One region of the Methylophaga sp. UBA2012 genome, then DNA from elsewhere that is predicted to be linked to it. Evidence: predicted binding sites of a transcription regulator. Region 1 holds the regulator's gene; each other region holds the start of a gene.
What was found. The regulator FNR, encoded in region 1, switches genes on or off when oxygen is low (the NO sensors DNR and NnrR bind a similar motif). The targets are predictions, from matches to a motif close to TTGATNTANATCAA.
Positions count from the first base shown of each region.

Region 2: the regulator FNR is predicted to act here: its motif matches at 5,830-5,843, upstream of hemN (oxygen-independent coproporphyrinogen III oxidase).
Region 3: the regulator FNR is predicted to act here: its motif matches at 8,671-8,684, upstream of ccoN (cytochrome-c oxidase, cbb3-type subunit I).

Region 1 is NZ_DDCG01000014.1:73,881-84,263, reverse strand. It holds gene hisA (1-(5-phosphoribosyl)-5-[(5-phosphoribosylamino)methylideneamino]imidazole-4-carboxamide isomerase) at 1-424, opposite strand, end outside; gene hisH (imidazole glycerol phosphate synthase subunit HisH) at 451-1,095, opposite strand; gene hisB (imidazoleglycerol-phosphate dehydratase HisB) at 1,150-1,743, opposite strand; gene fnr (fumarate/nitrate reduction transcriptional regulator Fnr) at 1,842-2,591, shown strand; gene B2248_RS11020 (OmpW/AlkL family protein) at 2,708-3,385, shown strand; gene murJ (murein biosynthesis integral membrane protein MurJ) at 3,434-4,975, opposite strand; gene B2248_RS11010 (SCO family protein) at 5,025-5,654, shown strand; gene B2248_RS11005 (hydrogen peroxide-inducible genes activator) at 5,636-6,562, opposite strand; gene rd (rubredoxin) at 6,775-6,939, shown strand; gene recF (DNA replication/repair protein RecF) at 7,117-8,193, shown strand; gene gyrB (DNA topoisomerase (ATP-hydrolyzing) subunit B) at 8,276-10,383, shown strand, end outside.
Region 2 is NZ_DDCG01000002.1:3,894-14,276, forward strand. It holds gene B2248_RS01725 (hypothetical protein) at 1-515, opposite strand, end outside; gene B2248_RS01730 (methyl-accepting chemotaxis protein) at 773-2,404, shown strand; tRNA gene B2248_RS01735 (tRNA-Leu) at 2,498-2,585, opposite strand; gene B2248_RS01740 (chloride channel protein) at 2,638-4,371, opposite strand; gene hemN (oxygen-independent coproporphyrinogen III oxidase) at 4,377-5,756, opposite strand; gene purD (phosphoribosylamine--glycine ligase) at 5,980-7,266, shown strand; gene B2248_RS01755 (Sua5/YciO/YrdC/YwlC family protein) at 7,369-7,920, shown strand; gene hemF (oxygen-dependent coproporphyrinogen oxidase) at 7,917-8,825, shown strand; gene prfA (peptide chain release factor 1) at 8,822-9,910, opposite strand; gene hemA (glutamyl-tRNA reductase) at 9,907-10,383, opposite strand, start outside.
Region 3 is NZ_DDCG01000013.1:169,465-179,847, forward strand. It holds gene B2248_RS10375 (EAL domain-containing protein) at 1-196, opposite strand, end outside; gene ccoS (cbb3-type cytochrome oxidase assembly protein CcoS) at 242-451, opposite strand; gene B2248_RS10385 (heavy metal translocating P-type ATPase) at 532-2,970, opposite strand; gene B2248_RS10390 (FixH family protein) at 3,008-3,511, opposite strand; gene ccoG (cytochrome c oxidase accessory protein CcoG) at 3,527-4,951, opposite strand; gene ccoP (cytochrome-c oxidase, cbb3-type subunit III) at 5,283-6,209, opposite strand; gene ccoO (cytochrome-c oxidase, cbb3-type subunit II) at 6,405-7,085, opposite strand; gene ccoN (cytochrome-c oxidase, cbb3-type subunit I) at 7,096-8,520, opposite strand; gene B2248_RS10415 (MTH938/NDUFAF3 family protein) at 8,910-9,296, opposite strand; gene B2248_RS10420 (integration host factor subunit beta) at 9,302-9,598, opposite strand; gene rpsA (30S ribosomal protein S1) at 9,721-10,383, opposite strand, start outside.

The DNA of each region.
Region 1 (10,383 bases):
ACCAGCCATCAATCGCGACTTTCCCGTCTTTAGCGTCGAGACCAACGATGATATGACCTGGAAATTCGGCACATACATCACCCACAAAATGGGGCGCATTGATCGCCTTGGTTCCCAGAATGACGTAGCGAACACCGGCGTGAAGATATGTTTCTATCGTTTCTTCATCACGAATGCCACCCCCGACTTGTACATCTAGCTCAGGAAATGTTTTGCAAACTTCATGGATAACTTCAGCATTAACCGGGTTACCAGCAAAAGCACCGTCTAAATCTACCATATGAAGTCTTTTGGCTCCCGCTTCTACCCATTTACGGGCAACGGCAACAGGATCTTCTGAAAACACGGTGTTATCTTCCATTCGCCCCTGACGCAAGCGCACGCAGTGACCTTGTTTGAGATCAATGGCAGGGATTAACAACATAATCTTACTCCGTTTGTTGATGTTGATTAGGACGACTGACCGTCCCAGTTTACAAAGTTTTCTAATAACTGCAGTCCGGCTCGCTGACTTTTTTCAGGGTGAAATTGGGCTGCAAAGATATTGTCTTTATACAGTGCGGCGGCAAAATCATCAGGATAGGCAGATGTGCCAGCGATAACACGTTTGTCTTCTGGAACAGCATAAAAACTGTGTACAAAATAAAACCGACTGTTTTGCTCTATGCCTTTCCACAACGGGTGTGGGCAGGTTTGATGAACCTGGTTCCATCCCATGTGTGGGACTTTGAGTTTTTCGCCATCAGCATTTTTAGCAGGCTGAAATAATTTGACTTCACCAGTGAAAATATCAAGTGTATTGACGCCATTATTTTCTTCACTATGAGTCAATAAGGCCTGCATCCCCAAGCATATTCCAAGAAAAGGCTTTTCCTGAGCAGCTTGTTTGATAACGTGTTCCAGTTCCAGATGTTTTAGTTCTGCCATACAATCACGTATTGCTCCAACCCCTGGAAATAAAACATGGCTGGCAGAAAGAATGGTTTGAGGATCTGACGTAACAACAACAGAGGCATTATTGGAAACTGCTTCCAGTGCTTTTGAGACAGAGCGTAAATTACCCATGCCGTAGTCAATCACTGCTATGCGATGCATGTTAAACCTGTTTATTTACTTAATAATTTATGGCTAATAATTCTTTTAAAAAGATTATAAAGCACCTTTAGTTGAAGGCAATTGTTCTAATGCGCGCTGATCCAATGAAACCGCCATTCTTAATGCACGACCAAATGCCTTGAAAATGGTTTCAGCAATATGATGAGCATTGCGGCCTTTTAGATTATCAATGTGTAGTGTAATGCCGGCGTGATTTACCAAGCCTTGGAAGAATTCGTAGAACAGGTCAACATCAAACTCGCCAATCTTATCGCGGGTAAATGTGACATCAAACTCGAGTCCAGGACGACCAGAAAGATCAAGTACAACGCGAGATAATGCTTCATCTAGCGGCACATAGGCATGTCCGTAGCGAACAACCCCTTTTTTATCACCCAATGCTTTTCTTAAGGCCTGACCGATTGTGATGCCTACATCTTCAACGGTGTGATGTGCGTCGATGTGTAAGTCGCCATTTGCTTTAACATTTAGATCAAACAAGCCATGACGGGCTATTTGATCCATCATGTGATCTAAAAACGGAACACCCGTTTCGGCATTGAATTGACCGCTACCATCCAGATTGATTGAAACTTCGATCTGCGTTTCCAGTGTGTTTCGCGCAACTGACGCGCTACGAGTGGTCATTTGATTTCCTGAAAATTAGTAATAAAAGGAGATAATAACTGTTTCGAACAAGGGTTTGAAGCGTTATTATAGTCAACGTTCACTATATAGGATTAGCAATGACCCAGTTAGGCAACGTTACCCCACTATTTCAGGACCTCGCTAAAGTCGAACATGAACATAATCTCGCTTGTCAGGAGTGTTCACTTTATCGTTTATGTTTGCCACTTGGTTTACACAATAACGACTTGATTCAATTAGATAAAATCATCAAGCGCAGTCAGAGTTATTCCCGAGGTCAGCCACTGTTTAGTACCCAGACACCGTTCAATTCTATCTATGTTGTTCGTTCTGGTTCCTTTAAAACAACGGTTTCTGCGGTTGACGGTCGCGAGCAAGTAACCGGATTTTATTTTCCGGGTGAGTTTGTTGGTCTGGATGCTATCTATGAACAGGCTTATCGTTCTAACGCAAAAGCATTAGAAAGCAGTAGTGTGTGTGAATTACCTTTCGATATGTTGCAAGAGTTGGGTACCAATATGCCTCAACTTCAAGTACAGATGATGTCACGTTTGAGTAAAGAACTGTCTGGTGATAAAAGTCTGATGTTTTTATTAGGCAAAAAAACGGCTGAAGAAAAACTGGCGACATTTTTATTATCTATTTCGCGTCGTTTCCAGGATCGTGGCTTTTCTGCACGTGAATTTCAGCTCAGTATGTCACGTGGTGATATCGCTAATCATTTGGGTCTGGCTGTTGAAACCGTCAGTCGGCTTTTTTCGCGCTTTCAGGATGAAGGCTTGATCGATATTCAAAACAAATCTATTTCTTTGCGTGACACTGAAAAATTAAAAACATTATGTGGGTAATTCCGGTAAAAATTCGTAAGCGCTCGCTTTATTGATCCAGGTCAATGCATTAACCCTACACCTCCGTAAAATTCAAACCATGTCTTACAGAACATAGTTTGTCCGAGGAGGAAAAAATGAAAACAACAACAGTTGCTGCAGCACTACTCACTACTTTAGGCTTGTCTACGCTTGCCGCTCCTGCCATGGCTTATGAAGCAGGTGACTGGTTAGTTCGTGGACGTATTATCAACGTTAATCCTAATGATGACAGTGGAACACTTACATTAAATGGTGTTGACCAAGGCACAAAAGGCGTTAGTGTTAACTCTGATACGGTTCCAGAGCTTGATATCACTTACATGCTCCATAAAAACTGGGGTGTAGAATTAATCCTAGGTTATTCAAATCACACTGTTAAAGGTGAGAAATCTTGGTCAGCTCTAGGTGATGTTATTGATACTAAAGTATTGCCACCTACTTTAACGCTGCAATATCACTTTATGCCGGACTCGAATATTAGACCTTATGTAGGTGCGGGTATTAACTACACCTATTTCTTCGATGAAGAAGTAGCAGGTAATGTTCTAGACCAGTCTGGTGCAAAAGTGAAACTGGATAGCTCATGGGGTTTAGCCGCACAAGCAGGTGTTGATGTGGCTTTAAATGATGACTGGTTTGTGAACTTTGATGTGAAATATATTGATATTGATACCACTGCACATTTCAAAAATACTGCAGCGGCAGCATCAGCAAAAATTGACGCTGATATCGACCCATTTGTTTGGGGTATTGGTATCGGACGCCGCTTCTAAGAAATTAATGTCCTCGTAGTGCTTGGCCCTCTTCGGAGGGCCTTTTTTTTATCTGTTGATTGGTCTAACTAAGCTTCTTAGATTGATACGTAAGATGAGTAGTAAGACAAAATAAATCACTGCTGCACCCACGATTAATCCAGATAAATGACTGGCTCGCTGTAAAGCATCCCACATTTCCCAGTTTTTATATACCGGATTCAAGGCGAATAAAAACAGCAATAAACCTGAATTAGCGATAATTAATTTCAATGAAAATCGTGCCCAGCCAGGGGGTGGTGAATAAACACCGCGCTTTCTTAAACCTTGATAAAGCAGGCCAGCGTTAAGTATGGCTGATAATGATGTCGCTAAAGCCAAGCCCACGTGCTCAAGATAGATCATCAGGATTATATTCAGCCCCATATTACTGATCATGGCAATGATGCCTATTTTGACAGGGGTTTTTGTGTCTTGTCTGGCGTAATAACCTGGTGCCAGGACTTTGATGAATATAAAAGGTAATAGCCCTAAGCCATAGGCCATTAAACTCAAAGAAGCTTTATGAGAATCGACGGTTGTAAATTCTCCATATTGAAATAATGTCATTAACAAAGGTTCAGCTAAATAAATCAGCCCTATTGCAGCCGGTGTTCCAATAAGAAACACCCAGCGTAAGGCCCAGTCGATAGTGTCTGAGAATTCTTCTGTGGTCTTGGCTGCATGTTTTCTGGATAGGCTCGGTAAAATAACAGTAGATAAAGCGATTCCAAAAACACCCAATGGAAACTCAACAAGTCGGTCTGAATAATACAACCAGGAAATACTGCCAGTAACTAAAAATGATGCAAGTAAGGTATCCAGTAGAAGATTTATCTGCGCAACGGAAACACCAAACATAGCCGGGATCATCAAGCGGATAATTTTCCTGACACCCTCACTTTTCCACCCCCATTTTGGCCTGGGCAATAAGCCGAGTTTTATTAAAAAGGGTAGCTGAAATAAAAACTGTACAAACCCACCTATAAAAACACCCCAGGCGAGACCTGTGACCGGTTCCTCTAATTTAGGTGATAACCATATCGCTGCTGCAATTAGCGATATATTAAGAAATACGGGGGTAAATGCAGGAATAGCAAACTTACCAAAACTGTTGAGAATTGAACCGGCAAGCGCCGTTAATGAGATAAAAAAGATATACGGAAAGGTGATGGTAAGAAGATTAGCTGCCAGGTCGGCTTTGATTGGGTCTTCTACAAAGCCGGGGGCGAAAATCATGATAATCACAGGTGCGGCAATCATCCCCACAGCCGTTATCATGGTTAGAATAACGGCTAAAGTGCCGCTGGTTTGTGCAATCAATTTCCGTAAGGGCTTATCACCATGTTCTTTAAATTCTGCAAGAACGGGAATAAAAGCTTGTGAAAAGGCACCTTCAGCAAAAAGTCGTCTTAAAAAGTTGGGGATCTTAAAAGCAACAAAGAAAACATCTGCGCCCAAGCCTGCACCGAACATTCTGGCAATGACAATATCTCTTACAAAGCCTAGTATCCGGGATAAAAAAGTCATCACACTGACAACTGCGGTAGACTTGAAGAGTTTTTCGCTCATGTTTTACTCACAACAGGGTTATATCTCGGCTGTACAAGGTTAAATAAAGATGTTTAAGCCAATTAAAAGTGTTAATTCTAAGGCTTTTTTAGCGTTATATCTTGTTATTACACTGATTATTTTAGTGTTGTGGCTAAGCAGAATGGAGTTTACGCAACCAGACAGGCGTGATATTCCTGACAATCTGAGAAAATTTCTTATCTCCCCTCCACAACTGATACCTCAGTTTGTATTGCAAGGCCATGAAAAACAGGTATTAACGAATGTCTCCCTCGACGGCAAATGGAGCTTTGTCTACTTTACACACCTATATTGTGAGCCAGAGTGTACTGTTGTCGTAAAAGTGATGCAGCATTTGCAACGTTTATTTGCTGGTTCCTCAATACAGTTTTTAATTATTAACTTTGGCGATAATACCGACACTGCTTCCCTTTCCTTTCCTGACTTAAAAACCTTTGGCGGTTCATCGGAAGTTATCGAATCTATCACTAAAAGTGTCGACTTTTTATATTTAGAGCCTGAGGAATATGAACACAGCTTGAAAGTTGAACAACAGCATTATATTTATCTGATTGATCCTCAAGGGCGTGCTTATGCTGTATTCAAACCGCCTTTTACTTCCTTAGCTATTCAAAAAATATTTTTTCAGATACGCGACTTTTATGCTCGTAGTGAGTAATTAGTATCTGCTAAAGCATCAGAAAATGTTTTTGCCAGCTGCTCTAAGGTCGCTGTTCTTCTGAAGCTTGGTCGCCATACTAACCCTATCTCACGCATAGCTTGTTCTTTATCAGCAGCTAAAGGAACAAGACGAATGTCTGAATGTATAACCATATCTGAATTTATCGCCATGTCAGGTATAAGTGTGATCCCTAATCCACTGGCCACCATTTCAATCAGTGTATATAAGCTTGTTGCCTGAACGCTTTTACGTTGAGCTGATGCGGGTAATTGGCAAGCACTCAATGCGTGCTCTCGCAAACAGTGTCCTTCTGCTAATAGTAATAATTCATTAATAGGTAATTCATCAGCGCTCAACTTATCCTTATCGGCTAAGGGATGATTTTGTGGTAATGCTATCCAGAAGGGTTCTTTTGCAAACTCTCGATGTGTTAATCCGCGAGTATTGTATGGAAATGCCAATACAGCGACATCGATACTACCTGTTTCCAATTGATCTAACAGACGTTCTGACTGGTCTTCTATTAATACTATCTCAAGATCTGGCAATTGTTTTCTGACAGTGGGTAAGACTTTTGGCAATAAAAAAGGACTTATTGTCGGAATGATGCCAATTTGAATTCGACCAGATAATGGGTTCTTCTCCGATAAAGCAAGGTCAACAAGGTCTTCAGTCAATGATAGTATCTGTTGTGCTCTGCTGGCGATTTCTTCTCCGATCGGGGTCGGTAGTACTTTTCGGTTTGTCCTCTCTAATAAAGACACTTCAAGTAACTGCTCTAAGTCCTGAATACCGGCACTTAAAGTTGATTGTGTGACAAAGCATTTATCGGCAGCATGTCCAAAGTGTTTCTCTTCCACCACAGCAGTTAAATATTGCAGTTGTCTTAATGTCGGTAGTCGCATAATCGATATTTCCGTTTATTATCTTTATATTGATTTATAGCATAAATATTATATCTGCTAAACCTAATCTATTACTTTATCGACTTGCAGTAACGCTAATAGTTTTATTATTGTCTATTGACGAGGATTGATTGAGCGCAAACTCTTCAATTTTGTTAAGATTCTTTACTCATAATAACTAGATTTTATTCTCAAATACTCGGAGTTTTAGAATGAAGAAATGGCAATGTATTGTTTGTGGTTTTATCTACGATGAAGCAGAAGGTTTACCTGAAGAAGGAATTGTCCCTGGAACAGCTTGGGAAGATATTCCAGAAGACTGGGAATGTCCTGAATGTGGTGTTGGCAAAGACGATTTTGAAATGGTAGAAATCTAGAAGTTTCTTTTGTCCAAATCAAACGCCTTGATCTTATAGATAAATGGGTTCTATGTACATGAACATTAGTTCACAGAAGTGTTCTATTTATTGTTTTGTCGTAAATGATAACAAAATATGAGGTTATTGATTTCTTTTGCTGTTCAGAAATAATTGTTTGGTCGTATAAGATTACTTGTGCTTTCACACCTGACCCTCGCTCATTTTCGTAATATTAGTTCTGCTACTCTATCCCCCTCTGAAGGTATTAACCTAATTCTTGGGGAAAATGGATCTGGTAAAACAAGTATTCTTGAAGCTCTACACTTACTTGCCATGGGTAGATCATTTCGATCGCGTCATCTGAAAAATATTGTCCAGCTAGAATATTCTCAATTTACGCTTTTTGCGCGTTCCTCTGAAATGACACCGGTTGGACTGTTATATGATATCCAGTCAGGGCTGCAAATTCGTTTGAATAATGCCCCGCTTAAAAAGTTATCAGATTTGGCAGTTAACACTCCTCTACAATTTATTTCTGCAAATTGTCACCAGTTTTTTGAGTTAGGCCCAAAATTTCGTCGCAAGATGATAGATTGGGGTATGTTCCACGTGGAACACAAATTTAATTATCACTGGCAAACGTATAAAAAAGCGCTACTTCAGAAGAATGCAGCATTAAAAAACAAAAAGTCTAGAAATGAGACTGAACTATGGAATCAATATTTAATAAAGCATGGTTTAATTATAACGGACTATCGTGAAGCTTATTTAGATAAGCTCGTTAGTGTTTTTGAGCCATTATTCCATAAGCTCTGTCCATCGCTGAGTGACTGCAAGTTTACCGTCAAGTACAACAAGGGTTGGAGTAAGGAAAAATCTTTAGCCGAAATCCTGGATGAAAATTATGAGCGTGATCGGATTATGGGCTATAGTCGCAATGGTCCACATTCTGCCGATTGGACATTACGTATTAATGATGCCTCTGCTGAAGAAATGCTTTCTAGGGGACAGCAAAAATTGTTTTACCTGGGCCTATGCATGGCACAAATAATCATTTTACTGAACGAAAAAGATGTCAAAAACACGGTTTTATTGATTGATGATCTAAGCTCAGAGCTGGATTGGAACCATCAAATAACAGTCATAGATACACTACGAAATCTACCTGTACAGAGTTTCATAACGAGTACAAATAGCGAACTCGCATCATTAATCAATACAGACAAAGAAAAAGTGTTCCACGTGAAACAAGGTGAAATGATAGCTTCATAATGAGACTGTCAACAAACCTGTATAAGTAGTAGAATAGAAGGTTATTCAGCACATCCTCCATTTGGCCAGGAATAGTTTGATTATGACAACGGAAAAAAACAACAACACTTACGACTCTTCGAATATAAAAGTCCTAAAAGGACTTGATGCAGTTAGAAAAAGACCTGGTATGTACATCGGTGATACCGATGATGGCACAGGATTGCACCACATGGTTTTCGAGGTGTTAGATAATGCAATTGATGAAGCGTTAGCCGGTCATTGTAGTGAAATTCAGGTGCGTATACATCCAGATGATTCAGTATCAGTCATTGATAATGGTCGTGGCATTCCTGTCGACATCCACGAAGAAGAAGGTGTTTCTGCTGCTGAAGTTATCATGACGGTTCTTCATGCTGGCGGTAAGTTCGATGATAATTCATACAAAGTGTCAGGTGGACTTCACGGTGTGGGGGTTTCTGTTGTTAATGCATTATCCAAAAAGCTGGCAATGGAAATTCATCGGAATAACAGAGTTTATAAACAAACCTATACACATGGTGTACCCGACTCGCCATTAACAGATGTTGCAGACACAGAGATAACAGGAACAAAAATTCAGTTCTGGCCAAGTGAAGAAACATTCACTAACGTGACGTTTGACTACAATATCTTGGCAAAACGTATCCGTGAATTAGCTTTTCTGAATTCAGGTGTAAAAATCGTTCTAACCGATGAGCGTAATGAAAAGACAGAAACCTTCTTTTACGAAGGTGGTATCACTGCTTTTGTTCAGCACCTTAATAAGAACAAAGATTTGATCCACGAAAATATTATCAAGATATCAGGTGTGCGTGATGATGTTGCTGTCGAGTTATCGATGCAATGGAACGATTCATATCAAGAAAATATTTATTGCTTTACCAATAATATTCCGCAACGTGATGGTGGTACACACCTAGCTGGATTTCGTGCAGCCCTGACCAGAACCTTAAATCAATATATTGAAAGTGAAGGTTTGGCGAAAAAGTCTAAAGTCACAACAAGTGGTGACGATGCTCGCGAAGGCTTAACAGCAGTGCTATCGGTTAAAGTCCCGGATCCTAAGTTTAGCTCTCAAACAAAAGATAAGTTGGTGTCGTCAGAAGTAAGAACAATTGTGGAATCTTATGTGAATGAGTTTTTCCACGATTTCTTAATCGAAAATCCTACCGATGCTAAATTAATCGCCAATAAAATGATTGACGCCGCCCGTGCTCGGGATGCAGCAAGAAAAGCGAGAGAATTGACACGCCGAAAAGGTGTATTAGATATTGCCGGACTACCAGGTAAACTAGCAGACTGCCAAGAGAGAGACCCTGCCCTATCAGAATTATTCTTAGTGGAAGGGGACTCGGCAGGTGGTAGTGCCAAACAAGGCCGTGACCGTCGTACACAAGCGATATTACCGCTGAAGGGAAAAATTCTTAACGTAGAAAGAGCGCGTTTTGACAAAATGATCAGCTCTGCAGAAGTCGGAACATTAATTACGGCTTTGGGCTGCGGTATTGGTCGTGATGAATATGATCCTGAAAAGCTCAGATATCATCATATTATTATCATGACGGATGCTGACGTTGACGGTTCACATATTCGTACGCTTCTACTGACATTCTTTTATCGTCAGATGCCCGAGTTAATAGAGCGTGGCCATGTTTATATTGCACAGCCACCTTTATATAAAATTAAAAAAGGGAAACAAGAACGTTACGTAAAAGATGATGCTGAGATGGAGCGTTATCTTACTGAAGTAGCATTAACGAATGCGAAATTATATCCGGCAGAAAATGCTCAACCGATTGAAGGTACTGCACTGGCGTCTCTAGTAACGGAATATCAAACGGTCAATTCAATTATTGGTAGATTGTCTAATCATTATTACCCTGCGTTTCTGGATAAATTGGTGTACGAGCCTCAGATTCCAGACATGAATGATGATGCGGCGATTAATGCATGGCTAGCAAATATTGAAGTTGCTTTAAACAAAGGACTGCCGACAGGTACACAATTTAAACTGAGCATCAAACGTCAGGAAAATGAGCCCGTCGGTACCATTAATATTAGCTATAGCAGACATGGTATCAGCACAGACTATCACGTACCGGGTGAATTCTTTGATAGTACTGAATATCAGAAGATTTTAGTATTTTCTAATAAAATCAATGGTTTGTT
Region 2 (10,383 bases), on a different contig from region 1:
AACTGCCACAATGCCGTTTTTAATGAAGACATATCGCTAATGTTGATACTGATATGGTTATCAATCAGATTGGTCGTTGCCGGGCTGGTGCTTAATGAATAGGTTTTGCCATGCCGTGATTTGAGTTTGATGGCAACTTCTGTGGGCAGTTTATTAAAGGCATCCAGAGAGTAGGGGAGATTGCTTTCAGAAAGTAATAAAGTAGCTTGTTTGTTGGCATCCACTGCATTTTCAGTGAATTGATGCACCGGCACGCTTTTGCCATCGGGTGTTCTTGCCATCCACTGGTTTTGGCTGTGATTGAAGCTAATTTCAGCGACACTACCTTCTGGGTAATGAGCTAATTCATCAGCAAAGCGGAAAGATGAGGCGTGATGTGTGTCCGGCGCATCCACTTTTTTGCCTAATTTGGCTAAACCAGAGATCAAACCTGCTTCGGCCTGAGGAACTGTAAAAATGAATAGGGCGGCCAGGGCTAGGAAAAGCCAGCTTATTTTAGTGGGGGAAGCGGTCATTCAGACGTCGTTCTCTTATGGTCCATCACATCGGAAAAAATGGTACAGCAAATTTGAGCTTAAAGGCAGAAATCAGCGTGTTTTCTGGAAGCAGTTAACAAAATTTATTAATCTGTTTTAACGATTAAATTAACAGGAAATAATCGTTGTATTAAATTATTACTTCTAAATTAAACTGTGGCTGAATTTCAGGGGCATGGCAAATGTGTGAGTCAGCGTCGGCCCTTCGCTCATATTGCCTATATAAGGGAATTGCCATGTTTAAGAAACTTTCTATACCTAAGGCCCTGCAGTTAGCATTCGGCGCATCAATAGCGATTATCATTGCTGTGGGCATTTATCCGCTATTCGCTATTCATGATCTGCAAAATAAATTTGTCTCTGTGGTGGATCGAAATGTCAGCTTATTAACCACGATTTCTGATTTACGTTATTACACGGTTACTTATCGTCGCTTTGCTTTAGATTATGGGTTGACCAATGATGCAGACGAGCACCAGAAGATATTGGTGACGATTGATTACAACAATCAGAAGATGTCTGAAGCTATGAAGCATATGCTTTCCTTAGCCGATACGCCTGTCATTCGCCAAAATATAGAAAGTTTTCAGCAGCAAATAGCTGACTATGTTGCCATGCAGAACAAGTATATCGAGCTTATTGATCAAGGCCGAATTGATGCTGCAAGACAAGAAATGCTGGGTCCGATGCTGGCGCCTTTTAATGCGATTGTTAAGTTGTTAAGTGATTTACAACATGACTTGCAGGCTGAAGCGATTGAGATCAAACAAAATGAGGCGGCACACATTCAGACATTGGTCATACAGAGTGCTGTGACAGGCATTATTTCTGTGGCCTTTGTGTTGCTGATGATCTTCTTCATCACCCGTAAAGTGACCGTGCCTCTCGATAAATTGATCCAACAAATGCAGGCGGTAGAGCAGGGAGACTTGAGCAAAAACTTAGTGCTCTCAGAGTTTGCTGAGGATGAGTTGGGATCGGCAGCTTATTATTTTGATCAAATGCAGCGTGGTCTGGCGCAGTTAGCTCAGGAAATCAACGACAGTGTGCAATCATTGGAAGTGACCAGTGAACAGTTAAATAATAGAGTGCAGGAAACGACGCTAAATCTGGCGACACAGCGTAACGAAATTTCTCAAATCGCCACAGCGACTGAGCAAATGCAGGTGGGATTTGAAGAGGTAGCGATACGTACCGTGGATGCTTCTCAGCAGAGCGAACAAGCCAGCCACGAAGCGCAGGAAAGTGGCGAGATGATTCAGCAGTCGATACAGCAGACGGAAGATATGGCGACGGCGTTAAGTAATACCTCTGAAGTGGTGACTAAATTACAACATGACAGTCACAATATCAGTGTTATTTCAGAAGTGATTAGCGGTATTACAGAGCAGACAAACTTACTTGCTTTAAATGCAGCTATTGAAGCTGCCAGAGCCGGTGAAGCGGGTAGAGGTTTTGCGGTGGTGGCTGATGAAGTGCGTAAATTGGCGACGAAAACCAAGTCATCTTTGGGGGAAATTGCCGATGTGATTGCTTCAATTCAGCGTAATGCGGCCCAAGCGGCGGATATGATGCAAAGCAGTCAGGAACAGATGCGTTCAGGCCTCAGCCAGATTCGTAATATGGGCAATTCTTTCGACAATATATTGCAGGTCTCCGACAGAATTGCCGGTATGAGTAGTCAGATTGCCACTGCCACGGAACAGCAAACTTCCGTTGTTAAAAATTTAACTGAGAGTGTTTCGACTATTTACCTAGCTTCTGATCGTATTGCTGACAGTGCGAAATCAACCGAACAAGCTTGTTTAGCTTTGGGTAATGAAAGTCAGCACTTAAGTCAGTTAGCCAGTCGCTTTAAACTAGCTTAGGTTTATCGTGCCGGGAAACAGTGAAAGAAAATAATATGTTGTAGAAATAAAAAAGCCTCGATACTTTGCAGTATCGAGGCTTTCATATTCTTATGGTACCCAGGGCCGGAATCGAACCGGCACGCCGGATTAGGGCGAGGGATTTTAAGTCCCTTGTGTCTACCAATTTCACCACCTGGGCAACAAGCCGCACATTATAACGAAGATTTTCGATTTGTTCACTACCCTTTTTACTATTTTGTTACAGATTTGGGTAATTGGTAGTGGGCTTCGATCATTTCACGGGTCAGAATACCGTAGATTCGTTCGATCATCGGGGCGTTCTGACGGCTGACATAAAGGGCTTCTACATGATGTTCGTTCAGGGCCTGATACGCTTCGAACAGACTGGTATGTAAGGAAATTTTGTGAACATCACGACGGGTACCAGGAATCTGCATTAAGTCGATTTCGCTGTTTTCGCCCATGTCTTTCACGCTGACCGCTCTTGCCAGATCGCTGGCGGGCATCATCACGACAGGAATACGATCACGGGTGATGATGATCCATTCAGGACTGTTTTTTAAGGTTTGCATCGCCATTTGAGCGTTGATCACTTGATTTAAGGTGACAAAATTACGCTGCATAGCTGCCCCGACACTGACTTTTCGTAATGCTTGTGAAATGGGGTCGTTTTGAAAATCGAGTCCGCGATAACGCAGAATGCTGACAAATAGAGCATCGAGCTTAAAGTAGTCATGAATAATCAGACTGGAGAAAACAATCGCCAACATCCCTGGCAGGATGATTTCCGGATTACCGGTTAATTCCAACATGGCCATCAAAGCAGCAAGTGGGGCTTTAAGTGTGGCCGACATCATCGCACACATACCGATAACCGCATAAAAGGTCATGGATGAGGCATATTCCGGCATGACTAAATTACCGATATAACCCAGAATCGCACCAGCACAAGCACCAACGACCATAGTAGGGCCGACCATGCCGGCGGGAATGCCAAAACCAACACAGGCAGAAGACAGCACCAATTTAAGAATCAGAATAATCACCAGGCTGCCAATCGCGATTTCATTAGCAGAAATACTGCCAATAATGCCGTAACCCATACCCATTACTTCGGGCACAGCCATGCCAAAAATACCCATCAAAATGCCAGCGTAGGTTGGACGTATCCAGGCTGGATGTTTACTGAATGTGCCAGAGAAAAATTGCAGACTTTTTAACGATAAAGTCGCTAAACCACCAATAATGATGCCGAGAAAAATAATGTAGGGCAGCTCCCATAACGATTGCATTTGGGTAGCGAGATTGACGAAAACGGTATCATCACCAAAGGTCAGACGGCAGACCACTGCGCCAGTGACGGCTGCCAGAATGACTGGAATAAAGCTGGCGATATGGTATTCCATCATGATGACTTCCATCGCGAAGATCACACCAGCAATGGGGGTATTAAACGAGGCAGCAATGGCGGCGGCAGAGCCGGAAGCAACCAGAATACGTACGCTGTTATTGGGCAGTTCTAAACCACTGGCAAGTAAACTGCCGCTGGCGGCACCCAGATGAACCCCCGGACCTTCGCGACCCACAGAATGGCCGGTGATAATGGCGATACTGGTGCCGATAAATTGGCGAACCGCATTTTGCCAGGGAAGCCGGCCTTCATAGGAAGACAGCCGTTCGATCACATGCAAAATACCGGTATTGCGTTGCTCTGCATCGAGCCCACGAAATAACAGACCAATCAATAAACCGCCGATAATCGGCATGGCAAGTAACCAGTACCACGGCAAAGAGTCATAACTATCGACTTCACCAGAAGGGAATAGCAGCATCTGACCAGAATCAATGGTCAGGCGTAACAGAATGATGGCCAGACTCGACAGTAAACCGGTGATGACCGCAAGCACATAAAGCTTTACGCCCAGTCGACCAAAGATAAAGTACTGTCGGAGTTTTTCCAGCATATTCCCTATATAACTTTGGAAAATCGCTGCCTTGCTTGTTGACTGTATTTATCAAACACCATGCAGATATTACGTATTAACAAGCGGCCAGCGGGTAAGACTTCTATAGAGTCCCATTTATACTGCAACAGGCCGTCTTGGGCAAATTGTTCTAGGTCGGCAATGGCATCTGCAAAATAGTCGTTGAAGTTGATCTGATAGGCTTTTTCAATGGCGGGTATGTTCAGGGCAAAATCACAGATAAGACGGGTGATGATATCGCGACGACATTTATCATCGTCATCCAGCTCTACACCGCGTAATACGGGCAATTTACCTGCTTTGATCGCTTCATCGTATTCCGGCAGTGTTTTCACATTTTGCACATAGGCATCACCGACTTTGCCGATAGAGGTCACACCAAAACCAATCAGATCACACTCTGCGCGGGTCGAGTAACCCTGGAAGTTGCGATAGAGCTGTTTGTTTTGTTGGGCCAGTGTGAGTTCATCACCAGGTTTGGCGAAGTGGTCCATACCTATATATACATAACCCGCCGCAGTGAGTTTATCGATGGTGCGATGCAGAATTTGTAACTTCACTTGTGGTGGCGGGATATCGGCTGTGGCGATCTGGCGTTGTGTTTTAAATAGGTCTGGCATGTGTGCGTAATTAAACACAGATAAACGATCCGGGCTGGCAGCAATCACTTTGTCTAAGGTGTCGCTGAAGCTTTCCACGGTTTGATGCGGCAGGCCATAGATCAAGTCCAGGCTGATGCTACGAAAACCTTCACGACGTGCGGCGTCTAAAATCGAGAATGTTTGTTGTTCTGTTTGAATCCGGTTCACGGCTTTCTGCACTTTAGGATTGAAGTCCTGCAAACCCAGGCTGATGCGGTTAAACCCCAGTTCTCTTAACAGTTTGATGGTGGCGTCATCCGCTTCGCGGGGATCAATTTCAATCGAAAACTCGCCTTTGTCATCATCCGCCAAGGTAAAATATTTTCGTGTCTGCGCCATCAGTTCACGCATTTGTTGATGCGTTAAAAACGTCGGTGTGCCGCCGCCCCAGTGTAATTGTTCTACTACACGGTTTGTATCAAACAATTCTGCCTGCATGCGAATTTCTTCATAGAGATTTTTCAGGTAAGGCTGAGCATGCTGGCGGTTTTTGGTGATGATTTTATTGCAGGCACAATAGAAACAAACCGTATCGCAAAACGGCACGTGGAAATATAAAGAGAGTGGGCCACCACGCTGATTTGATAAGGCAATATGCTGAGCATAAGTGTCGGCAGTAAAACCATGATGAAATTCGACCGCTGTCGGGTAAGAGGTATAACGCGGGCCAGCTTTGTCGTAACGGCGGATTAATTCGGCATTAAATTCAATCGCATCAGTCATGGTTTTGTTCCTAAATAATGTGTGCAAAGTATAACCAGCGAGGATTTGTGCTGTTTTAATATCCGAACAGATCTTGACCTGGATCAAAGCTGGCGCTGGCTACGGACTGATGAGTGGAGAAAAAGAATCGCTTTGCCTATATAAATCATCGATTTTGGTGGTTTGGAAAAGCCGTTATCTACGGTATTATTAGCCTCTTTTTTAGCATCTCCGGCAATCATCTATGAAAGTATTAGTCATCGGTAGCGGTGGGCGCGAACATGCGCTTGCCTGGAAACTGAATCAATCTCCAAAATGTTCTCAAGTCTTTGTCGCACCCGGTAATCCCGGTACGGCCACTGAAACGAATATCAGCAATGTGGATATCAAAGTCGAAGATATCGCCGGGCTGGTGAAATTTGCTCAGGACAATGCGATTGATCTCACCGTGGTCGGGCCGGAAGTGCCATTAACCATGGGCGTTGTCGATGCGTTTGAAGCAGCGGGTTTACGTTGTTTTGGTCCATCAAAAGCGGCGGCACAATTAGAAGCCTCAAAGAGTTTCACCAAAGACTTTTTGGCTCGTCATCAAATTCCAACCGCGGCTTATCAAGTATTTACTCAGGTTGATGAAGCCAAAGCCTACATTCAAGAGCAGGGCGCACCCATTGTGGTGAAAGCCGATGGTTTAGCTGCGGGTAAAGGCGTGATTGTGGCGATGACCGAAGCCGAAGCCATTGCTGCGGTAGAAGATATGCTGTCTGGTAATGCCTTTGGCGACGCCGGTAGCCGCGTGGTCATTGAAGAATTTATGACCGGCGAAGAAGCCAGCTTTATCGTGATGGTCGATGGCGAACATATTCTGCCACTCGCGACCTCACAAGATCATAAAGCACGTGATGATGGTGATAAAGGCCCGAACACAGGTGGTATGGGTGCATATTCTCCAGCTCCGGTGGTCACCGATGAAGTGTTTACACGCATTATGGCCGAAGTGATTGAGCCTACTGTGAAAGGCATGGCGGCTGATGGTCGTCCTTACACCGGCTTTTTGTATGCCGGTTTGATGATTGATCAAGCCGGTGCGCCGCGTGTGGTTGAATATAACTGCCGTTTTGGTGATCCCGAAACCCAGCCTATTTTGATGCGTTTGCAATCTGACCTTATCACCTTATGTGAAGCAGCTTTAGATAAACGCTTGAATGAAGTCGAAGCTGAATGGGATCCTCGTGCAGCTATCGGTGTGGTAATGGCCGCAGGTGGTTATCCCGATAGTTATCGTAAAGGTGACGTGATTACGGGCATTGCTGACGCTGAGAAAAACGGCAGCAAAGTGTTCCATGCTGGCACTGCAAGTCAAGGTGATGATGTGGTTACGGCTGGCGGTCGTGTTTTATGTGTGACCGCACTGGGTAATACCGTGGCAGAAGCGCAAAAGTCGGCTTATCAGGCATTGGATCACATTAAGTGGAAAGATGCGTATTTCCGTACCGATATAGCCTACCGCGCTGTGGCACGTGAGCAGGGCTAAATTGACGGCTTAAGAAGGTAAAAAAAGGGGTTACTGGTTAACCCCTTTTTATTGAGTGACATTAGGGTATTCAATCAGTGTGGTCTGAATAGAGGCGAGAACATGACAAATACTTGGCGATTACGAGAAGCGGTAAAAACCCTGAATGCCGGTGGCGTTATCGGCTACCCGACAGAGGCGGTGTTTGGTGTGGGCTGCGATCCTTGGGATGAAGAAGCATTATTGCGTTTATTAGAGCTGAAACAACGTCCCTGGCATAAAGGGCTTATCCTTATCGCATCAGACTTTAATCAGTTACAAGATTTTATTAAACCCGTTGATGCCAAAGTGTTAGCCGAACTGAATAAAACCTGGCCCGGCCCTGTAACGTGGTTACTGCCAGTGCGTGAAGAAGTCCCGATGTTGTTAACGGGCTTACACGACACCATTGCCGTGCGAGTGACGGCGCACCCACAAACCCGTGCTTTATGTGAAGCCTTTGGTGGCGCGATTGTCTCAACCAGTGCCAACCTCAATGGCTTACGACCAGCGATGAATGTGCATCAGGTTCGCTGGCAATTGCCTGAGCTGGATTATGTGTTAGCGGGTAGTTTGGGCGGCGCCAAAAAACCAAGCCAAATCAGAGATGCACAAACAGGAGAAATTTTACGATGAGTACACCGGACATTGATGCCGTTCGTGAATACCTACTTCGTCTACAAGAAAGTATTTGCAACGAACTTGAATTAATAGATGGTAAAGCATCGTTTGAAATTGATGACTGGAAACGTGAAACTGGCGGTGGTGGTCGTACTCGAGTTTTAACCAATGGCGCCGTCTTTGAACAAGGTGGTGTTAATTTTTCTGAAGTCAGTGGAGATGATTTACCGGCTTCGGCAACGGCCAGCCGTCCTGAGTTAGCGGGTCGAAGTTTTCGCGCGATGGGTGTGTCACTCGTTATCCATCCTCATAATCCGTACGTACCAACATCACACGCCAATGTCCGCTTTTTTATTGCAGAAAAAGACGGTGAAGATCCTATCTGGTGGTTTGGTGGTGGCTATGACTTAACGCCTTATTACGGCAATGAAGAAGATGTGATTCATTGGCATACCACCGCTAAAGCCGCGTGTGATCCTTTTGGTGAGGATGTGTATCCACGCTTTAAAAAGTGGTGTGATGAGTATTTTTACCTAAAACATCGTGATGAGTGCCGTGGCGTCGGTGGTTTGTTTTTTGATGATCTGAATGAATGGGGCTTTGATCGCTGTTTTGCCTTTATGCAATCGGTTGGCGACAGTTATATCAAGGCTTATGCACCGATTGTGCAGAAACGTAAGGACACCGAGTTTGGTGAACGCGAACGCGACTTTCAGTTATACCGTCGTGGACGTTATGTCGAGTTTAATCTGGTGTATGACCGTGGCACATTGTTTGGATTACAGTCGGGAGGCCGCACCGAATCGATTTTGATGTCGCTACCTCCACTGGTGAAATGGCGTTATCACTGGATTCCGGAAGCCGGATCAGCAGAAGCCCGTTTATACACGGACTTTCTGCCGCCACGCGACTGGATTTAAGACTCGCCGGATAAGGCGGCGAGTTGATCCGCCTGATATTCGTTGATCAGGGGTTCAATAACCTGTTCCAGCTCACCTTCCATGATCTCAACCAGTTTGTATAAGGTCAGATTGATACGGTGATCAGTAACACGTCCCTGAGGATAGTTATAGGTACGGATACGTTCGCTTCGGTCACCTGAACCCACCAGTGATTTACGTGTTTGAGCTTCTTCGGCCGCTTGTTTTTCTACCTGCGCAGCCATGATGCGCGCTTGTAAAACGGACATCGCTTTTGCACGATTTTTATGTTGCGAACGCTCTTCCTGACATTCGACGACGATACCGGTTGGAATGTGAGTAATACGCACCGCAGAATCTGTGGTGTTAACGTGCTGACCACCGGCGCCTTGAGAGCGGTAGGTATCGACTTTTAAATCGGCCGGGTTGATATCGACTTCATCAATTTCATCCGCTTCCGGCAGAATAGCCACTGTACAGGCCGAGGTATGAATACGGCCTTGTGATTCCGTTTCCGGAACCCGTTGAACACGGTGAGCACCTGATTCGAACTTCAGACGTGAATATGCACCTTCACCAACAATGCGACAGATGACTTCTTTATAACCGCCATGTTCACCTTCCTGCGCATTGATCACTTCGACTTTCCAGCGACGAGACTCAGCATATTTAGTGTACATACGGAATAAATCGCCAGAGAAAATCGCTGCTTCATCACCACCGGTTCCGGCACGAATTTCCAGGTAAATATTGCGTTGATCATTAGGATCTTTAGGCAGTAATAACTTTTGCAGGGTTAATTCGAGCTCTTCGATTTTTTCTTCTGCAGCATTAATTTCTTCTTTTGCCATTTCACGCATGTCAGCATCATCTTCATTCAGCATCAGCTTGGCATCTTCTAATGCGCTGATTGTGCGGCGATATGCGTTGAAATTGCTGACAACAGGCTCTAATTGAGCATATTCCTGCGACAGTGATCGGAATTTATTCTGATCGGCCATGGTGTCAGGATCAGCGAGCAGACCACTAATTTCTTCATGACGATCAACGAGTGATTCTAATTTATGTTTGATCGAATCTTTCACTTGGGATCCTTGATATTAAACAGACGCCGCGCTGCGGTGAGTAAATGGCCTTCTTCATCAAATCCGGATTGACGGAGCTGGCGACTCGGTTCATGCAGTAAACGGTTGGTCAATGTACGTGCGAGCTCAGTCATAGCCTGTTCGGCAGGCATGCCTTGCTCAAATTGTTTTATTGCTCTTTCCAGTGAATGCTTACTTATCTCTTCAGCATTGTCACGTATGGCTCTAATTACAGGGACGGCATCTTGGGTTCTGAGCCAGGCCTGAAAATGATCCACTTGTGTATCGATAATTTCTTCAGCCTGTAAGGCCGCATCACGACGAGATTGTAAGTTCTCTTCGATGATTTCTTTCAGATCATCAACACAATAAAGGTATATATCATCCAATAATCCGACTTCGGCTTCAATATCGCGTGGTACGGCGATATCGACCATGAAAATTGGTTTACGTTTACGGATTTTTAAGGCTCT
Region 3 (10,383 bases), on a different contig from region 1:
GGGCGAGAAGTAATGAAACTTGACTAAGTTTGCGGCTGCTCGACTCCAATGGCAAAAGATGGTCGACAAAAATTGAATGTGTCTCGGACATCAGGTTATTGGCGTAATTTGCCATCACGCCCATCACAAGGACAGCAATCAATGTGATCGCAGCCCATAGCTGGAGCAAATGTTTGATACTCCAGTTTTTAAACATCTGATTGTTCACCGTTTTGAAGTAACATTTTAGCCATCCATTGCTTTAATGTTGGTTCTTACTTTTATCTTCTGATTTGCTCTGTTTGCCTGACTCATCAGATTCAGGTGTTACTTCATCATCATCCATAAGTACCCGATTAGCTGCACCATCCATATCATCGTATTGACCATTACGAACGGCCCAGAAAAAAACGGCTACACCAATAATGCCAAGTAATAACATACCTGGAAGCAACCCATAAATGACTTCCATCACATACTCCAAACTATTGCCTTTCGTTGAGCGATGAAATCAGGGCAAAACAAGCACTGACTTTTAATAGATCGTGCCAGCTACTTATTTTTATTTATAAACCTTCCGATCCGAGCAGAGTTTCCAATAACTAATAACGAACTTATCGGCATTGTTATCGCAGCCACTAGAGGATTTACCCAAGCACACATCGCTAAAGGCACCATGATAACGTTATAACCAATAGAAAGCATTATGTTCTGACGAATGATACGTAAAGTTGTTGTCGCCAAAAGCTTTGCTTCAGCAACTTTAGCCAGCTCTTGATGTGATAAGACAACATCAGCACTTTCTACTGAGACATCAGTGCCAGACGCCAGGGCCATGCCCACATCTGCTTGAATTAAAGCCGGCGCATCGTTTACACCATCCCCTATCATGGCTACGATATCACCTTGCGCTTGCAGTGATTTCACAACAGCAGATTTGTCCTGAGGCAGCACTTCCGCAAATCGCTGTATATTTGAAAATGACTGTGTAACCGCATTCACTACCTCCAGTCGGTCTCCACTCAACACAGTTATTTTGGCACCCGCCGCCTGTAATAATTGAATCGTTGACAAAGCATCCGCCCGAAGAGAATCTGTCAAACCAATAATACCTTGTAGCTCACCATCCACTGCAACAGACACACAACTAATACCTTGCTTTTCATTCTGTAGAATAGTGTTGTTAAGCGTTTCAGGAAAATAAATACTTTGTGAGCTCAACCACTGACGAGTTCCAACGAGTATATGTTTACCATCAATATACGCTGTCACACCTCGTCCGGGTGTCGTAGTAAACTTTGTGATGGGTAGCAATTTGAGCCCCGCTGATATTGCAGCATCACAGATAGCAGTCGCAATAGTGTGTTCTGAGTGTTGCTCAACAGAAGCCGCCAATCTGAGTAACTCCGATTGTGTTAAGTCTGCACAGGGCTCAACCACATGCACATTTAATTGGCCGGTTGTTAGCGTACCGGTTTTATCAAATACAAAATGATTCACTGCTGACAGACGCTCGAGTGTTTCACCCTGCTTGACCAAGACCCCTCGCTGCGCCCCTACGCCAGTTGCAACAGCAACTGACATTGGTGTGGCTAAACCAAAAGCGCATGGACAAGTAACCACTAATACTGAAATAGCCGCGAGTAAAGCGATTTCGAAGTCAAACTGTATCCAATATACGAATGTTAAGGTAGCAAGCGTTAGCGTTATCAACACAAACCAGGGAACAATTTTATCGGCTAACGTTTGGATAGGTGCTTTTGAAGCCTGCGCTTCGTCCATCAATGCAATAATTTTGGCCAAAGCGGTATTACGTAATACCTGCTCAACCTTAACCTGAAATGCCCCTTCACCATTAATACTGCCGGCAACGACAGAATCCCCGACTTGCTTGACTACAGGTACAGATTCCCCAGTCAACATCGACTCATCTACCGCACTATCACCTGACACAATAACCCCGTCTACAGGGATACTTTCACCAGGTCTGACTAAAATGGTTTGTCCGATTTTCACTGCACGTATTGGCACAACTTCAGTGATATTATCAACGATGACTGTGGCAAATTTAGGCTGTAATTCCAGCATCCTCCTGGTGGCAGAAAGTGCTTTCTTTTTTGAAATCGCTTCGAGATAGCGCCCTACTAAAATTACAAACAAAAAATTGACCACAGTGTCGAAATAAACATGACCCGTATCAAGTGCTTTTATCGTAGCGTAAGTCGAATATAAGTAGGTTGAAGTTGCACCAATCGCTATCGGTAGGTCCATTGTTAAAAAACGCTGTCGTAAGCCACTGATGGCACTACGAATAAATGGATAGCCCGAATACAGTAGGGTCGGCGTTGCAATCAGAAAACCTATCCAGTGAAACCATTGGCGAAACTCTCCATCACTTGCCCCACTGTATAGAGCGATGGATATCCACATCATATTCATCATCGCAAAGCCAGCAAATGCCATACGATAAAGTAATCCACGATGTCGTTTTGCTAATGCCCCTTCTGCTGTTTCCGGATCAAAGGGGACTGCGGCATAGCCTATTTCTGCTAGGCGGTTCAGAACGCTAGATAAAGCGATTTTTGAATTGTCCCAGTTTAGCTTTAGCCTTTTTGCCGTTAAATTCACCTCAGCATTAATAACGCCAGTTAGTCGATTAAGCGCATTTTCAATCAACCAGACACAAGCCGCGCAGTGAATTCCTTCTACCAATAAATGAATAGTACGTTCATTTTGATCAATATCCGTATAGTCGGATTGAATTTCATCCAGGTCATAAGCCGACAGATCGCCTAACCTGTCTGGCGGAGGAGCAAGAGGTTCGGACTGAGGGGTTTTGGCATAAAAACTTTGTAAACCCGCGCCATAAATGGTTTGACATACAGTTTTACAACCATGACAGCAAAATACGCGTTCTGCCCCATCAATCTCGGCTTTAAACTCGTTTATATCTTCGACGGCTAAAGCACAATGATAACAAGCTGTGGTCAAAACTAATCCTAGATTTCAGTTTATCAATATTTTAATTTTAAGGATTAATTTGTATGCGACGGGTTAATACGTACTTATCGTCTCCACGACGTGCTTCGATGATAATGTCCCAACTACCAGGTAAATTAAAACTCACATCGGTGACAAAGCTACCATGCCCAGAAGGCTGCATATCAGCAGAAAAGTCCTGACGTTTATCAGAGGGTCGGTAGGCGAAGAACTTCACCGAATCTAACATTAAACCAGCAGAATTTTGTCCCGTAATCAACGCTTCATAGGTTTGCGTTTGATTGACTCTGGTTGCCGATGGCGTCAGCAAAATACCTGACCAACCAAGGTTCTTTTCCTTGGCAATCTCTTCTTCTGTTTTAGCGTATGCCTGACCTTTTTCATAAAAATCTTCAAGCACCAAGTTAGGTGGTGATTTAAATGCTAGATAGATAAATAGTGCATTAGCACTTAGAAATACGAGTAAAAATACCAGCATACCCAATACCCATGGGTTTTTCAGTGCTTGACTATTTTCTTGTGAAATATTCATTCTTTTCCTCTTCCACTACTCAGGCGCCATAAACATACTTTCGTATGAGGTCGATATGGCTGAATTATTTAATACAACCGCTTTAAACTGTATCGGCACCAGACCTTTTTGAACTTTATCGTCAGGTACTCTCACCAACGCCGTCACAGGTACAACTTTACCTGGCTGAACAGTAATTTTATCGCCCATACCATGTAGGGTAGCACCCTCCAATCCTTCGACATCGTAACGGACGTCGATTGGTTCTTTTGTTTTATTTAATAACTTCAACGTATATTTATTCTGGATCCCACCATCACTGAGCCTTACATACAATGGTTGACGATCATGAATAACTTGGAACTCAGTTGGTGACAGCGTGAAGAAACCATAAATAATACCTGACAATGCTGTCAGCAAAATCAAACTATATATAATGACACGAGGTCTTTTATACATGGCTAAGACGTTTTTATCGTGATGCAGTTCCTTATAGGAAGCATAACGAATCAAACCGCGAGGCTGATTAGTTTTATCCATAATACTGTCACATGCATCAATACACATACCACATGTAATACAGCCCTCTTGCTGTCCCTTTCTTATATCAATACCGGTTGGGCAAACAGCAACACAGACTTTACAATCAATACAGCTACCTTTGGTTTCATCCTCCAGCTGACCTTTTTTTAGTTTACCTCTCGGTTCACCACGTTCAGCATCATAAGCTGGTAAAACAGTATCCTGGTCATACATCACACCTTGTAGTCGAGCATATGGGCATAACCAGAAACAGACTTGCTCACGCATAAAGCCTGCAAATACATAAGTAAATACACCAAACACCGCCATTGAAATCCAAACAGGCAATGGTGCTTGTAAGCTAAAAATCTCAGGCCATAACTGATAAGCATCCGTGAACCATGCGGCAAAGGAAATTCCGGTAATCAGCGCGATCGCAATCCATAAAGAATGCTTCGTTACCACACGTGCCAACTTATCAAATGACCAGGGCGCTTTTTTGAACTTCATCGCCTTCTGAGGACTATCTCCTTCAAGCTTGGTTTCGATAAAGGTATAGATATCTGTCCAGACAGTCTGAAAACAGAAGTAACCACAAAACACGCGTCCTGCAATGCTGGTTACAGCGGCTAATAAAATAGCAAAGAATAATAATGTTAACGACAACATCCAGATGTCTTGAGGATAAATCGTTAAATGAAAGAAATTAAATTGTCGATTTGGAATATCAAACAAAACCGCCTGGTGCCCATTCCAACGAATGTATGGGCCTAAAAAGAATATTAACCAAACAGACATCCCTAGCCACTTCCGGAGTCGAAATCGGCCCTTGATTCGTTTGGCAACCACTTTTTGGTCACCGGTATTCACGTGCCAATCGGAGACTTCTTCATAAATTTGGCTGACATCATCATTAACGTTTGTTTGTGATTGACTCATATCATCTCCGAAATAGTATTCATCGCGTGCATTTTAACACAGGCACAATCTAATATTAGTACTTACTGATATTAATTCGTTATAAAAAAGCCGACTTTATTTGTCGGCTTTCCATTTACCTAAACAACGGTTCAATAATAATTATTTATTTTCTATAACAATTATTTATCGTCTAGATTTTTCATAATTCTATAACCGATAACACCTATTACGACAATAGTCAGAACAACAGATGCAATCGCTCCAATAACAACTGCGTCAATATGCATATCTTCTCTCCTGAATAAGATTTCATCTCCTCTCAGAAACTAACTGAGAGGAGTGATATTGATTACTGCCCACCGCCTAATTGATGAACATAAACAGCTAATTTCTTAATTTCAGTTACTGATAAACGCTGAGTTTCATCGCCTTCGTATTCAGGCTCTTCATCCCATTTCTCAGCTTCAAGTTTCACTGCAAGCTTTTCATTCCATGCAGGCATGATAGCAACACGTGTTAATGGATCTGATGGGTCATTAACGCCATGCAGGATTGTGTAGCGAACCTCTTCCGGATCACCTGAGAAGCGCCAGATTTTATCGGTCAGGTTAGCTGAGCCTAATTCATGGATACCTTTGGCATCTGCACCATGACAACCGACACAGCCTTTTTCGTTAAATAACTTCCATCCGGCCTCTGTGGCTTTGCCATTTGATAAGTTTTCAACAAATTTAACCAAACCATCCACTTCCTCAGGTTTTAAGGTTTTCTCATGTGCCATCATCATGCCATGACGTCCAGCCGCAAGAGAGGTGACGATAGTGTTGATATCACCGCCATACAACCAATCATCATCGGCCAGAATAGGATAGCCAGAGTTTTTAGCTGGAACACCACCAGTACCATGACATGCAGCACAGTTATCACCAAATAAAACCTTGCTCGAACCTACTGCGTAGTTTCTCATTTCGGTGTCAGCAAGGATTTCTTCAGCCGTCATTGAAGCTAATTTCTCTTCATATGGGGCTCTGACGTCCTGAACTTTTGCCATATCTTCTTTGTACTCTTTGATTTGAGTCCAGCCTAACAATCCTTTTGTACTGTCATTAATTAATGGCAGCGATGGATAAAGGATAAAATAGACCAACACTAACAAGCCACTCAAATAAAGGGCATTTGTCCACCAACGTGGAGGTGGATTTTCTAACTCTCTGATGCCATCCCATTCGTGCCCTGTATCTGGCACTTCATTAGGATTCTTTTTATTATCAGCCATCATCATTTCTCCGAATTTGTATCGTCATCGTCCTGCAGCATAGTGCGGTGAGACTCTATTTTGTCTTTATTTTTAGGGTTAAGAACCCAAAAATAGAGCACCACCATCAGTATAAAAATTACTACTGTAAACACTAAGCCAAACCAGTCGGTTGCTGTCATTTCACTCCAATTAGTATGAAAATACTCTTGAAGTTTACTCACGATATGACCTGCCAGGCTCAAAGTTGACCATTGTTCCCAACACTTGCAGATAAGCAACTAACGCCTGCATTTCAGTTTTACCTTCAACTTCTGCAGCAGCATTATCAATTTGCTCATCCGTGTATGGAACGCCTAAGACTTTCATCGCCCGCAGACGTTTTTCAATTCCATTGCCATCAATGGTTGCATGTTCTAACCATGGATAACTTGGCATAACAGACTCAGGTACAACCGAACGGGGGTTATGTAAATGCTGAATATGCCATGCATCAGAATATTTTCCACCAACACGGGCTAAATCAGGTCCAGTACGTTTTGAACCCCATTGGAAAGGATGATCATACTTTGACTCTACAGCCAGAGAGTAATGACCGTAACGATCTTTTTCATCACGAAAAGGACGGATCATTTGTGAGTGGCACAAATAACAGCCTTCACGTTGATAGATATCACGACCAGCTAATTCAAGTGCCGTATATGGGCGAACTGTTTTCAGCTCTTCATACTCAGGATGCACTTGATCCTCAAAAGTGGTTTTGAGGTAAAACAGAGGAACGATTTCTACGATACCGCCTACAGAAACAACCAATGCCGTTGCTAACACAAGCGCCCAGATATTTTTTTCCAGTTTTTCTTGAAAGGTAACTGGTTTATTAGAATTATGATCAGACATTCCAGTCTCCTTAAATGTTAGCCGCAGTTGCCATTGCAGCCGATGGCTTAGCAATTGCACGACGGATAGTCACTGTAACGTTGAATAACATGATGCAAGCACCTGAGAAGAATATCAGTCCACCCATAGCACGCATTGCATAGTAAGGGTGCATTTGAGCAACTGACTCAACAAAGGTGTAGGCCAAGTTACCGTAGTCATCATATGCACGCCACATAAGGCCTTGCATAATGCCGGATACCCACATAGCTGTGATATAAACCGCTGTACCAATTGTGGCCATCCAGAAGTGGAGATTCACTAGACGGATTGAGTACATGGTTGTTCCCCACATACGTTCAACCATATGATAAAGCGCACCGATAGACACCATCGCTACCCAGCCTAATGCGCCTGAGTGAACGTGACCGATGGTCCAGTCTGTATAGTGTGATAATGCGTTAACAGTTTTTGAAGCCATGACTGGACCTTCAAAAGTTGACATCGCATAGAATGCTAAAGAGACAATCAGGAAGCGTAAGATATAATCGGTACGCAGCTTGTCCCAGGCTCCACTCAATGTAAACATACCGTTGATTGCACCACCCCATGAAGGAATGATCATCGCTAATGATATAGCGGCACCTAATGAACCAGTCCAATCAGGTAACGCAGTATATTGAAGATGGTGAGCACCTAGCCAAACATAACCGAAAACTAATGCCCAGAAATGGATGACAGATAAGCGGTATGAATATACAGGGCGATTCGCTTGTTTAGGAACAAAGTAGTACATGATTCCCAAAAAGCCTGCAGTCAGGAAGAAACCAACCGCATTATGACCCCACCACCACTGAATCATGGCATCTTGAACACCTGAAAACAGTGAATAAGATTTAAATAATTCAACAGGGATAGCCAAGCTATTCACAACATGCAGATAAGTAATCATGACCATCATCGCAATGAAGAACCAGTTTGCAACATAGATATGTGAAACTTTGCGAATTGAGATTGTCATGATGAAGTTAAAGGTATAAACCAACCATACCGCTGCAATCAGAATATCAATCGGCCATTCTAATTCCGCATATTCTTTTGATTGAGTGTAACCAAGAGGTAAGGTGATTACAGCACCAAGAATAACGAGATTCCAGCCCCAAAAAGTGAACCAGGCTAACTTATCACTCCATAGACGCGTACGACATGTGCGCTGTACGATGTAATAAGCTGTTGCCATTAGTGTTGAACCACCAAAAGCAAAAATAACCGCATTGGTATGTAAAGGACGTAAACGACCAAAACTGATATATGGATTATCAAAATTCAGGACTGGCCAAGCCAATTCTGAGGCGATATAAACACCGATACCGGTGCCAACGACCAAGTAGACGCATGCCATATAGGCAAACCACTTGACCACTTGAAAGTTATATTGTTGTTGTTCCGCTTGCATAGCGACCACACCTTCTCTCTTTGGAAAACTCTCTCTCAACTTTGCTGAAAACCACACAACAAAATCAGGACCCTTTTCTACATGCTTCAATGAATATCGAAAGCAGTTAGAATTTTACATCAATCATTAGAATTGCTTCACATCAAAACATTGATCTAGATCAAACGTTGTGTGATAAAGCTCATTGTGCTGTGAAATGCCCCACCCCGCACGTAACAGGGAATTTTCCTAAGAACAAAATGTCCGGTCAAGTTGGTCAACGTTGGCACCTGACATAAAACCTATATTTATATTAAAAAAACAAATAGTTACAAAAATCCGTTAAAAAAAAAGAAATATGGATAATGTCAAGATAATGAATGATTGCGGCTTATTAAATTTGCTCGTATTTAAGGACTGAGGATCAGTACCACTGAACGTTCTTCTGCTAACAGTAAATTGTATGTATGGCAGGCAGATGACAATGTCATAAACTCGGTTCCGATACCTTGCTCGTTGAAATACTTGGCTGTGTTTATCAGGGGAAAAGAAAGGCCGGCTTCAGTCGCAAAAATAATTACTTCTGGAGCCAGCGCTTTTAAAGCAGACAGAGTATCTGCTGTTAGATTTTGGATATTAGTGACGTCAATATTTTCTATTATTTGATTTGGCGTCAAAACAAACCCGAGGTCATAAGACTTAAGAATTTGTGTATTTTTCTGGCGAACAGTGACTGACTGTTCATCATATGAGTGGATTTGGTTAAATTCGAAAACCGCTTCCTGGCTCAGTTTCATCTGTTCTACTGCTGATAACCTGCCGCATCGTTGACGCGGTCACGCAACTCTTTACCAGGCTTGAAATGCGGTACATATTTTTCATCTAACTGAACAGATTCACCACTTTTTGGGTTACGCCCAACACGTGGTGGTCGATGATGTAAGGTAAAACTACCAAACCCGCGAATTTCAATTCTATCTCCTTGTGAAAGGCTATCGCTCATCTGTTCTAAAATGAGTTTAACTGCAAGCTCAACATCACGATAATTCAATAGAGATTGTTTTTCAGATAAAACTTCAATCAAATCTGATTTGGTCATGTCTTTAAAATTCCTGGAATAATGCGCTAAACACCAATATCAAATATCGGCTTTAATCTTCTGAATCTATTAGAGAAAAACCCCTGACAAAATCAGGGGTTCATCTTTAAATTGAAAAACGATTAATTGTCTTTCTGATCCATTTGTTCTTTCAGCAAATCACCCAGAGTAGTGTTGCCTGCAGAAACATTACTGTACTCTTTCACAGCTTCTGATTCTTCTTGATCATCTTTCGCTTTAATAGAAAGAGTTAGCGTACGATCTTTACGTGACATGCCAGTAAATTTAGCTTCAACATCGTCGCCAACAGCCAGAATTTTACTTGCATCTTCAACACGTTCACGAGCAATATCTGCAGCACGAACATAACCTTCAACGCCTTCAGCTAATTCAATTGTTGCGCCACGAGCGTCAACAGCAATGACTTTACCGTTAACAATGCTTCCACGTGGATGCTCAGCTAAGTAAGCAGAGAACGGATCGTCTTGTAATTGTTTAATACCTAAAGAGATGCGTTCACGTTCAGGATCAATCGCTAAAACAACCGCTTCAACGTCATCACCTTTCTTGAAGTCACGAATTAATTCTTCGTTGTCTTCTTCCCAAGAGATATCAGACAAGTGAATCAGACCGTCAATACCACCGTCTAAGCCGATGAAGATACCAAAATCAGTGATTGACTTGATAGCACCACTCACTTTGTCGCCTTTGTTGTGGGTCATCGCAAACTCTTCCCATGGGTTCGTTTGGCATTGTTTGATACCCAGAGAAATACGGCGACGTTC